DNA from 2 places in the Ralstonia sp. PBBBR1 genome. Region 1 is predicted to be linked to the other one. Evidence: riboswitches for the same ligand, from Rfam matches in the RefSeq annotation. Region 1 holds a riboswitch; the other holds the start of a gene.
The links. A riboswitch is a leader RNA that binds a small molecule or an ion and turns the genes downstream of it on or off. The one in region 1 is predicted to bind glycine.

Region 1 (6,098 bases):
TGGTGATCATCAACATTGTTGTTGGCGAGCGCCTCGGCAATCGCGGTGTCCGGATCGACGAGACCGTTTTTCCACAGCGAGATCGTGCTCTGCACGCGGCGGATCAACTGCTTGTCGGTGGTCGCCAACTGCTCCTGGATCATCCCGAAGCAGTCGTCCGAATCCATGATCGAGAAGCGCGGCTTCAGGCCCACGTGCTCGGCTTCGGCCCGCAGGATCTGCACGCCCAGCGAGTGGAACGTACAGACCGTCAACTGCTTGATGGGAATGCGCTTGCCGTCTTCGCGCGTCTTGCCGTCCATCAGCTTGGCCACGCGCTCCTGCATTTCCTTGGCCGCCTTGTTGGTGAACGTGACGGCGGCGATGTGACGCGGCTCGAAGCCCTTGTCGAGGATCAGGTGCGCGATCTTCTGCGTGATCACGCGCGTCTTGCCCGAGCCCGCCCCGGCCAGCACCAGGCATGGGCCGTCGAGGTAATGCACACCTTCGGATTGGGCAGCATTGAGCCCGTGGGCGAGACCGGAAGACATGGGAACAGGCGGAAGAAAAAGCAGGCGGGAACGACAGCGGAGGGCGATGGTAGCACGGCGCGTTTGCATCGATTGAGCCGATGAAAAGCCGTTTGCCGGGGCGCTGTCGGAGGTGCCAATACCGCACCGCACGCGTTTGCGCCCCTCGCTTTGCTTCCGGCCGTTACACCGCTTACGCCCCGTTACACGATGGCGGTCAGCCCGGAGCCAAAACGTGCCGTTATGGACGGGACAGCGGCTGAATCGGTCAGCCGCCCACCGGAGGAAGAAACCATGAACCGCATCGCCAAGATCCTGGCCGTAACCGCCGTCGCCCTGTCCGCCACCACCGGCGCCTTCGCCCAGACGCAATGGCAAAAGGACCACCCGCGCCGCGCCGAGGTCAACCACCGCCTCGCCAACCAGAACAAGCGTATCCACAACGAAGTGAAGGAAGGCGAAATCACCAAGGGCCAGGCGCGCCAGCTGCACAAGGAAGACCGCCAGATTCGCCAGGAAGAGCGCGACATGGCCTCGCAAAACGGTGGGCACATCACCAAGCAGGAACAGCGCACGCTGAACCAGCAGGAAAACCAGGTCAGTCGCCAAATCGGCAAGTAAGTCGAAGCAACACCAACCAACACCCGCACTCCGGCCACACGCTTTGGGTTGGCGGCCCCGCCAGCGCCCCGAAGGTGTGGCCGTTTTTGGCTGTGTGGCTGCCAAAATGCGCCATCGATTTGTCCTGATTGACAATCCCATCCCCCTTCCGTAAATTCCGCCCATCCATCCGGGAGAGCGTGCCCGCCGTACACGGCAAGGCGCCGCCGAAGGGGTAGCACCCGAAAACTCTCAGGCATCCAGGACCGGGCGGATCGGCGGACATGCGTCCGACCGCACTCTGGAGAGCTGGCGCCGCACGACCACTGCGGGCGCCCACCGAAGGGGCTCACGAACGGCGCGCACCGCTATGCGCCCCGCTTCGCAATCTCTCAGGTACCAAGGACAGAGGGGCCATCTGCGCAGCTTGTTGATCTTCATGGCGTCACCATGAGGCATCAGGCTGCGCGGGTGGCCTTTTTGCTTTTCTGGTCCCGAATAACGCGCCGCGCCCGGCCACAGTGGCGGCGCCTCTGCCGAGAGATTCCATGACGCTCCAACACACGCCGCTCAATGCCATCCACCGCTCGCTGGGCGCCCGCATGGTCGACTTTGGCGGCTGGGACATGCCCGTCAACTACGGCTCCCAAATCGAAGAGCACCACGCCGTGCGCCAGGACGCCGGCGTCTTCGACGTCTCGCACATGTGCGTGGTCGACCTCACCGGCGCGCGCGTGCGCGACTTCCTGCGTGGGCTGCTCGCCAACAATGTCGACAAGCTCCAGACGCCCGGCAAGGCGCTCTACAGTTGCATGCTGAACCCCAAGGGCGGCGTGATCGACGATCTGATCGTCTACTTCTTCCGCGAAGACTGGTTCCGCTTGGTGGTCAACGCAGGCACCGCCCCGACGGACCTGGAATGGATCGTCGCGCAGAACGCCGCCGCCGGCACCGACGTGACGATCACGCCGCGCCGCTCCGACAACAACGCGGGCGCCGAGCCACTGGGCATCCTGGCGGTGCAAGGCCCGAACGCGCGTGCCAAGACCTACGCCGCGCTGCCCGGCTCGCAGGCCGTGGGCGACGCGCTCAAGCCGTTCAACGCGGGCTTCGTCACCGTGGAAAACGTGGGCGAGATCATGGTGGCCCGAACCGGCTACACCGGTGAAGACGGTTTCGAACTGGTGGTGCCGGCCGCGCAGATTGCGGGCGTGTGGGAGCGCCTGCTGCAGGCCGGCGTGCGCCCGGCAGGCCTGGGCGCGCGCGACACGCTGCGCCTGGAAGCCGGCATGAACCTCTACGGCCAGGACATGGACGAGCACGTCTCGCCGCTCGACGCCGGCCTCGCCTGGACGGTCGACCTGCAAAGCGAACGCGACTTCACCGGCAAGGCCGCGCTGCAAGCCGGTGGACAACGCGAACAGTTCGTCGGCCTGATCCTGCGCGACAAGGGCGGCGTGCTGCGCGCCCACCAGAAAGTCATCACCGCCGCCGGTGACGGCGAGATCACCAGCGGCACGTTCAGCCCGAGCCTGTCGCTCTCCATCGCACTGGCGCGCCTGCCCAAGGAGGTGCCCGTCGGCACCGACGTGCAGGTCGAAATTCGCGACCGCAAGTTGACCGCGACTGTGGTTAAACTGCCGTTCGTGCGCAATGGCAAGGCGCTGGTCAGCTGAACACCGAATCTGCATTCCCCCATACCCATCTTCCGGAGAAACCTTTCATGAGCAACGTCCCCGCCGATCTGAAGTACACCGAACACGACGAGTGGATCCGCGTTGAAGCCGACGGCACGCTGACCATCGGCATTACCGACTTCGCGCAGGAACAGCTCGGCGACATCGTCTTCCTGGAGCTGCCGGAAGCCGGCCGCGCCGTCGCCAAGGACGAAGCGATTGCCGTGGTGGAGTCGGTCAAGGCCGCTTCCGACATCTTCGCCCCGGTGGCCGGCGAGATCGTCGCCAACAACGCAGATGCCGCGGGCGCGCCGGAATCCGTGAACGCAGGCGCCTACGACGCTTGGCTGTTCAAGATCAAGCCGGCCAACGCCGACGACGTGAACGCCCTGATGTCGGCTGCTGATTACGAAGCCAAGATCGGCTAAGCCGGTCCTCCGGCCGGTGCGCGCGCCCTGACCTGCGCCGCGCATCGGCCATTGCTTGCATCGCCTGAATTTCGAGCCCTTGCCATGAACGCTCCGCACCCCGCTTCCTCGGCGCTTGCCGCCGAACGCCCGACGTTGGCTGACCTGGAGGCGCGCGACGCCTTCGCGCACCGCCACATCGGCCCGTCTGCCGACGAGCAGACCGCCATGCTCGGCACGCTGGGCTACACCAGCCGCGCCGCGCTGATCGACGCCGTGATTCCGCCGGCCATCCGCCGCCAGGACGGCATGCCGCTGGGCGAATTCACGCAGCCGCTGACCGAAGAAGCGGCGCTTGCCAAGCTGCGCGGCATCGCCGGGCAGAACCGCGTGGTCAAGAGCCTGATCGGCCAGGGCTATTACGGCACGCATACGCCAGGCGTCATCCTGCGCAACATCCTCGAGAACCCTGCCTGGTACACGGCGTACACGCCGTATCAGCCGGAAATCTCGCAGGGCCGCCTGGAAGCGATGCTGAACTTCCAGCAGATGGTGATCGACCTGACGGCCATGGACATCGCCAATGCGTCGATGCTGGACGAAGCGACCGCCGCAGCTGAAGCCATGACGCTGCTGCAGCGCATTGGCAAGTCGAAGTCGACCGTGTTCTTCGTGGCGGACGACGTGCTGCCGCAAACGCTGGAAGTCGTGCGCACGCGCGCCGAGCCGATCGGCGTGCAAGTGGTGACCGGCCCAGCGGCCGACGCTGCCAAGCACGATGCGTTTGGCGTGCTGCTGCAATACCCGGGCGCCAACGGTGCGCTGCTGGGCGATCTGGCGACGTACCAGGCCCTGACCGATGCCGTGCACGCCGCCGGCGGTCTGGTCGTAGCCGCCGCCGACCTGCTGGCGCTCACGCTGCTGGCCGCGCCGGGCGAATGGGGTGCCGACGTCGTGATCGGCAATACGCAGCGTTTTGGCGTGCCGTTCGGTTTCGGCGGCCCGCACGCCGGTTACATGGCCGTGCGCGATGCGTTCAAGCGCTCGATGCCCGGCCGACTGGTCGGCGTGACGATCGATGCGCAAGGCAATCCGGCCTACCGCCTCGCACTGCAAACGCGCGAACAGCACATCCGTCGTGAGAAGGCGACCTCGAACATCTGTACCGCGCAGGTGCTGCTGGGGGTGATGGCATCGATGTACGCCGTCTACCACGGCCCGCAAGGCCTGAAGCGCATCGCCCAGCGCGTGCACCGCCTGAGCGCCACGCTGGCCGCCGGCCTGCGCGCGATCGGCTACACGCTGGAATCCGACGCCTTCTTCGACACGCTGACCGTTGTCACTGGCCCGCGCACCGCGAACCTGCACATCGCAGCACAGGCGCACGGCATCAACCTGCGCCAGATCGACGACGCACGACTGGGCATCTCGCTGGACGAGACCGTCACGCGCGCCGACGTCGTGGCGCTGTGGGAAGTCTTCGCGCATGCCGCCCACGCCGCCGCACCGGACTTCGACCAGACCGAAGCGGGCGTCGCCGATGCGTATCCGGCCTCGCTGGTGCGCCAGAGCGCGTACCTGACGCACCCGGTGTTCAACGCGCACCACTCGGAGCACGAAATGCTGCGCTACCTGCGCAGCCTCGCCGACAAGGATCTCGCGCTGGACCGCACGATGATCCCGCTGGGCTCGTGCACGATGAAGCTCAACGCCACCGCAGAAATGCTGCCGGTGACGTGGCCCGAGTTTTCGAACATCCACCCGTTCGCACCGGCCGACCAGACCGTCGGCTACCGCGAGATGATCGACCAGCTCGAACAGATGCTGTGCGCCGCCACCGGCTACGCCGCCGTGAGCCTGCAGCCGAACGCGGGTTCGCAAGGTGAATACGCCGGTCTGCTGATCATTCACGCCTACCACGCCAGCCGTGGCGAAGCGCACCGCAACGTGTGCCTGATCCCATCGTCGGCGCACGGTACGAACCCGGCATCGGCGCAGATGGCCGGCATGCAGGTCGTTGTCGTGGCGTGTGATGAGCGCGGCAACGTCGATCTGGCCGATCTGGAGAAGAAGGCGGCCGAGCACAGCAAGAACCTCGCGGCGATCATGATCACCTACCCGTCCACGCACGGCGTGTTCGAGGAAGGCGTGAAGCGCGTCTGCGAAATCGTGCACAGCCACGGCGGCCAGGTCTACGTGGACGGCGCCAACATGAACGCCATGGTCGGCACCGCCGCACCGGGCCACTTCGGCGGCGACGTCTCGCACCTGAACCTGCACAAGACGTTCTGCATTCCGCACGGCGGCGGCGGCCCGGGCGTTGGTCCGGTGGCCGTGGGTGCGCACCTCGCGCCGTTCCTGCCCGGCCGCGCGGCGTCGGGTGAAGATGCCAGCCAGAACATCGGCAATGTGTCGGCGTCGGCGTTCGGCTCGGCGTCGATCCTGCCGATCTCGTGGATGTACATCGCGATGATGGGCGCCGCGGGCCTGACCGCCGCCACCGAGACGGCCATCCTGTCGGCCAACTACGTAGCCAAGCGTCTCGCGCCGTACTACCCGGTGCTGTACACGGGCGCGCACGGCCTGGTGGCCCACGAGTGCATTCTGGACATCCGTCCGCTGCAGAAGGAATCGGGCATCAGCAACGAAGACATCGCCAAGCGCCTGATGGACTTCGGCTTCCACGCACCGACGATGAGCTTCCCGGTGCCGGGCACGCTGATGATCGAGCCGACCGAAAGCGAGCCGAAGGTGGAACTCGACCGCTTCATCGACGCGATGATCGCCATCCGCGGCGAAGTCGACAAGGTGATCTCGGGCGAATTCGACCGCGAAGACAACCCGCTCAAGCACGCACCGCACACCGCAGCCGTGGTGATGGCCGATGACTGGTCGCACAAATACAC
Region 2 (6,098 bases), on a different contig from region 1:
CCTGCATGAGACCGACAGCCAGACACTGGCAAGCGTCGCGCCCGGCATCACGCCGGAAATGGCCGCCGCGGTCAGCAAGCTGATGCGCAACCAGGATCTGGTCGCCGTGGCGCGCAAGTGCCGCGTGGTCACGCGCTTTCGCAACACCATCGGTTTGCCCGGCCGGTTGTCGGTCCGGCTGCAGCCCAACCACCCGACGGATGACCCCAAAGGCATTGCTGCATCGATCATCGATGGCCTGCTCTATGGCTGCGGCGACGCGACCATCGGCATCAACCCGGCCGGCGACAATCTCGGCGCCATCGTTTCGCTGCTGCAATTGGTTGACGAACTGCGCAATCGCTACGCCATTCCCACGCAGTCTTGCGTACTGACGCACGTGACGAACACGGTGCGCGCCATTGACCAAGGTGCGCCGGTAGACCTGGTGTTCCAGTCGGTGGCGGGCAGCGAACAGGCCAACGCGCGATTCGGCATCAGCCTCGCCTTGCTGGCCGAGGCCCATGACGCCGCGCAGAGCCTGGCGCGCGGCACGGTCGGCAACAACGTGATGTATTTCGAGACCGGCCAGGGCAGCGCGCTGTCGGCCAACGCACACTACGGTGTGGATCAGCAGACCATGGAAGCGCGCGCGTATGCGGTGGCGCGGGCGTTCTCGCCGCTGCTGGTCAATACGGTGGTCGGCTTTATCGGGCCGGAGTATCTGTACGACGGCAAGCAGATCATCCGCGCTGGATTGGAAGACCACTTCTGCGGCAAGCTGATGGGCCTGCCGATGGGCTGCGACGTCTGCTACACCAACCACGCAGAAGCGGACCAGGACGACATGGACACGCTGCTGACGCTCTTTGGCGTGGCGGGCATCCATTTCATCATCGGCGTGCCGGGCGCTGACGACATCATGCTGAACTACCAGAGCACGTCGTTCCATGACGCGCTCTATCTGCGCGACACGCTCGGCCTGCGGCCCGCACCGGAGTTCGAGGCGTGGCTACAAAGCATGGGCATCGTCGATGCTGCCGGCCGCCTGCAAGACGCCACGGCGCGGCAACCGCTGCTGCAGTTGGCTCACGCACTGTGAATTCCGTGGGGAAGCCAGACATGCCGAAACACACCCTCGTCCAGCTGAATCCGTGGGCGCACCTGCGCGCCTTTACCGACGCCCGTATCGCGCTGGGCCGCGCCGGCAACAGCCAGACGACCGACGCCGTGCTGGCGTTTGGCGTGGCGCATGCCCAGGCGCGCGACGCCGTGCACCTGCCGCTCGATAGCGCAGCGGTGGCGACCGCACTGGGCGAAGCGGGCTTCACGGCGGTGACGGCGCACAGCGCGGCAGCCGATCGCGCGGAATACCTGCGCCGTCCCGACCTTGGCCGCCGCCTTGACGAGGCCAGCCGCGCAAGACTTGGCGCGTTGCGGCCAGCGCAGCCGTTCGACGTTGTCTTCGTGATTGCCGATGGGCTCTCCGCATTGGCGGTGCAAAGCCATGCAGTGCCGCTGCTATGCAGCGTGCGTGAGCGTCTGCCGGCCGGATGGTCGATCGGGCCAGTCGCCATCGCCGAGCAGTCCCGGGTTGCGCTGGGGGATGAGATCGGTGCACTGCTGGGCGCGCGGCAGGTGGTGATGCTGATCGGTGAGCGGCCAGGGTTGAGTTCGCCTGACAGCCTAGGCATTTACCTGACCTACGCGCCGCGCGTTGGCCGCTCCGATGCGGAGCGCAATTGCATCTCCAATGTGCGGCCGGCAGGTCTGACCTATGACCAGGCAGCGACCCGGCTGGTGTTCCTGCTCAACGGCGCGCTGGCGCTGGGCCGCAGTGGCGTCGACCTGAAGGATGACACGCCGTCCGTCTCACCGGGTACAGCCCGACTTGCCGAACCTCACAACCCGTGACACACTCCCCCCCGCTGCCCACACCGGCAGCACGCAGGCGCGGCTGACGCACCAACGACAGCTGCAACACGCCGCAGGAGAGACCGGGCTCAACGCACGCACGTGCAACGCCCGGCGCCGATGGAGCAACCACCCCGGAAACTCTCAGGCAAAAGGACTGTGGCGTCGACTGCGAATCTGGAGAGAGGCGTGCACGCGCGCGCCCACCGAAGGGGAAGGCGCCAGCGCTGCTGACGCCCAAGCTCTCAGGTCCCGAGACAGATGGGGTGAGCCGACCGGATCGTCCGGTCATGACATCACTCCATAGGGACCGCCATGACGCACATCGTCATCGTCGGCGCCGGCATATCCGGCGTCACCACTGCTTACACGCTCTCGCAACTCGGTTATCAGGTCACGGTACTCGACCGCCACCTGTATCCGGCCATGGAAACATCGTTCGCCAACGGCGGGCAGCTTTCCGCCAGCAACGCTGAAGTCTGGAACAGCACTGGCACGCTGCTCAAGGGCATCAAATGGATGCTGCGCAACGATGCCCCGCTGCTGCTCAATCCCAAGCCCTCGTGGCACAAATACTCGTGGATCGGCGAGTTCGTGGCCAGCATCGCGCACTACCGCCGCAACACCATCGAAACCACACGCATGGCCATCGAGGCACGCAAGCATCTGTTTGCGATGGCGGAACGCGAGCAGATCGATTTCGACCTGCAGAAGCGCGGCATTCTGCACGTCTATCACGACAAGGCCAGCTTTGCGGCAGCAGGCAAGGCCAACGCCCTGCTCGTCGCCGGCGGCCTTGAGCGCCACGCCGTGAGCCCCGAGGAGATTGCCGCCATTGAGCCGACGCTACGCGGCAACTACTACGGCGGCTACTTCACCGAATCCGACGCCACCGGTGACATCCACAAGTTCACGCGGGGCCTCGCGCAGGCCTGCGAAAGGCGCGGCGTGCGCTTCATGCAAGGCGTGGATGTGCGCGATGTGCAAACCACTGAAGGCGGCGTCCGCCTCCTGCTGCAGACCACGCTGGATGACCGCCTTTCCACCAGTGCGGCGAATGTCGTTCAGGACCTTGCCGCCGATGCGATGGTCGTCTGCGCGGGCGTGGGCAGCCGGCATATCGCGCAACTGGTGGGCGATCGCATCAACGTGTATCCGGTCAAGGGTTATTCGATCACGGTGCACCTGGACGATGAAGCCAGCGTGCAAGGCGCGCCGTGGGTCAGCCTGCTGGATGAGAGCGCGAAGATCGTGACAAGCCGCTTGGGCACTGGCCGGTTCCGAGTGGCCGGCACGGCGGAGTTCAATGGCTACAACCGCGACATCCGCGCCGACCGCATCGAACCCCTGGTGGCCTGGACGCGCCGCAACTTTGCGATTGGCACGTCGCGCGTGGTGCCCTGGGCCGGCTTGCGCCCGATGATGCCGGACATGATGCCGCGCGTCGGCCGTGGCAGGCACGCGCGCGTGTTCTACAACACAGGCCACGGGCACCTCGGCTGGACGCTGTCCGGCGCCACTGCCGCGATGGTGGGCGACGTGATCGCGCGAGATTGCCCGGTGCATTGATCGCAGAAAACGAAAAAGCCCGCCGGGACGCTGGCGGGCTTTTTCATTGCGAGAACGATCCAAGCGATCAGAACTTGTGTCGCACGCCCAGCATCACGCCCAAGCGCGAGTTGTTGCCGTACAGGTTGCCGGAGTTGTTGAACGCGGTGGCGCTGTCCAACGCTACCCAGCTCCCCTGCAGATGCGTGTAGTCCACCTCGGCATACACATCGGTGCGCTTGCTGAAGGCGTAGTCGAGCATGCCGGCGGTGGTCAGGCGCTTGCCGCTGGAATCGAGGTGCTTCATCCAGTCGTACTGCACGGTGCCGATGAAGCTCAGTGCGCCGGAGATCGGCACCTTTGCGCCCACATAGGCGGCCTGGTTCTTGTAGTCGGCCACGTCGAGGCGGCTGTTCGTGTAGCCGAGGTACCACGTGGCAATCGAGGTATCCAGCTTGCCGCCAAAACCCCAGACCGTCTGCTTGCTGGCAAGCGCCGCCGGCACCGCGCCGAAGAACGCCGACGACACATCGCGCGTGACCTGATACACCGCGCCCACTTCAGCCGACCCCATGCTGTAGACGATCGAGCCGGCGCCGGCCGAACTCTTGCTGAAGCTGCCTGCCGCTTCACCAAAGGTCCATGCTCCGGCAAGTTGCAGGCCGCCGAACGACTTGATGTACTTGACCGTGTTGTCGTAGCGCAGGCCGGTGTAGTTGCCGCCCTGATAGCCGACGATGGAGTTGTTGGCGAACGCCATCGCTTCGTACGAAGACAGCACTTCATGCGCCAGCGTGTATTGCCGGCCGAGGTAGAGCTTGCCGTAGTCGCCTTCCAGGCCCACCACCGCGGTGCGTCCGAACAGGCGCCCGCCCTGCTGGCTGCCGCCGGTATCGGGGAAGAAGCCCGATTCCAGGATGAACATGGCCTTGGTGCCGCCACCCAGGTCTTCGGTGCCACGCAGGCCCCAGCGGCTACCGGTCAGCACGCCGTCCATCATCTGCAGATTGCTGTTGCCTGCCGCGTTTTCGTGCGTGCTGTAGCGGATGGTGGTGTCGATCAGCCCGTAGAGCGTGACACCGCCGGTGGTTTGCGCTGCCGCTGGCAGGCTCGTGGCTCCGAGCACCAATGCGGCAATCATTGTCTTGTTCATGGCTCCCTTGTCTCCTCTTTGATGTGATGGGGATGGATGTGCAACGGCTGCCCGCGCAGCCGTGGTGTTGCGTGGATAACGCCCACGGCCGCACGACCGCGAGCGCCAAAGTCTTCGTGACTCAGTGGTCAGCCATATTGGTGGTGGTGCGGCTCAGTTGCGCCTGTACGGCCATGCGCACAGCGGCGTTTGCCGCGCCGTAGCCCAGGTAGCCGTTGCGCTGGACAAGCTCGAAGAAGAAGCGCTCGCGAAAGGGCTCGGTGTAGGTGTGCAGAAAATCGCCGTGCGGGTCGCGGTCGTAGAGCAGACCATCGTCGTGCAGGCGGGTGAGCAGCGCATCGTCCAGCCCCAGGCGGGCGGCAACGTCGTCGTAGTAGTTCTCTGGCACGTGCTGCAGGTGGGCGGCGCCTCGGTCGATGGCCTCAATGGTTTCGAACAGCCGCTCGGTGCGGAAGGCAATGTGATGCACGCCCGAGCCCGCGTAGGCGGCAATGAACCGGCCGGTGGCGGTGCGCCCGCTCTCCGATACGTTGAGCGGAATCCGCACGTTGCGGTCGGGGCTCACCATCGCAAGGCTTTTGACTAGGCCGTACGGGTCGGCAATCTCCTGTTCGGCTTCGGCTTCCATGCCAAAGATGGCCCGGTAGAACAGCACGAAGCTGTCGAGCCGATGTGCGGGTAGCGCCTGCGCGACGTGGTCGATTGATGCCAATCCCGCTGCATTGTCCTGTATGCCAGGATGGAGAACGAAATCGCTTTCGTAGATGCTGCGATCGGCTTGGCGGTCGTCGATCAGATAGAGCAGCGTGCCATCGGGGGCCCGCAGCGCGGGAATGCTGCGTTCGGCAGGCCCCACCGGCCCGCGCCACTCCTGGGCGCACAGCACACGTGCGCGTGCCATGGCGCGCTCGGCGTCGTCCACCTTCAGGCCGATCGCGCAGACAGACGGCCCGTGCAGCTGGAAATGCTCCGACGCCGCGCTGTCCTGCTCCATGTTCAGGATCACGTTGACGCGGCCTTGCCGATACAGGTCAACGGCCTTGGAGCGATGGTGCCCGGCAAAGGCAAAACCCAGCGCACGCAGGCGCGTTTCAAGCTCCCGCCCTGCCGCGGCATCCACGGCAAACTCCAGGAAGTCCACGCCTTCAAATTGAGCTGCGGCCGGCAGTTCTGCGCCGCCCGCTTCGGACTCCAGCCAGAGTAGTGAACGCATGCCATCCAGCGCCGTGAGCCGCGCGGGCGCGGAGCGGAAATCGTCATTGAAGACTTCGAGCGACAAGGGCCCGGTATAGCCCGCAGCAAGCAAGTCGCGCGCAAAGTCCGTCACCGGCAGGTCGCCCTGCCCCGGGAAGTTACGGTGATGCCGGCTCCAGGACAGTACGTCCATCGACAGCCTTGGCGCATCCGCAAACTGCACGAAGAAGAGCTTGTCCGCCGGCACGTTGTGGAGGCCATCCAACGTGTCGCCCAGCGACAGCGTATGGAAACTGTCGAGAATCAGCCC

Region 2: another riboswitch for glycine. It lies ahead of CFE42_RS08895 (D-amino acid dehydrogenase); the one in region 1 lies ahead of gcvT (glycine cleavage system aminomethyltransferase GcvT).

The regions. Positions count from the first base shown of each region.
Region 1 covers NZ_NKIL01000007.1:148,173-154,270, forward strand. Annotated here, with positions in the region: gene CFE42_RS14140 (UvrD-helicase domain-containing protein) at 1-530, opposite strand, end outside; gene CFE42_RS14145 (hypothetical protein) at 804-1,130, shown strand; glycine riboswitch at 1,291-1,388, shown strand; glycine riboswitch at 1,401-1,528, shown strand; gene gcvT (glycine cleavage system aminomethyltransferase GcvT) at 1,658-2,785, shown strand; gene gcvH (glycine cleavage system protein GcvH) at 2,833-3,213, shown strand; gene gcvP (aminomethyl-transferring glycine dehydrogenase) at 3,298-6,098, shown strand, end outside.
Region 2 covers NZ_NKIL01000005.1:34,462-40,559, forward strand. Annotated here, with positions in the region: gene CFE42_RS08885 (ethanolamine ammonia-lyase subunit EutB) at 1-1,081, shown strand, start outside; gene eutC (ethanolamine ammonia-lyase subunit EutC) at 1,102-1,893, shown strand; glycine riboswitch at 1,958-2,063, shown strand; gene CFE42_RS08895 (D-amino acid dehydrogenase) at 2,209-3,462, shown strand; gene CFE42_RS08900 (porin) at 3,530-4,594, opposite strand; gene CFE42_RS08905 (sugar phosphate isomerase/epimerase and 4-hydroxyphenylpyruvate domain-containing protein) at 4,716-6,098, opposite strand, start outside.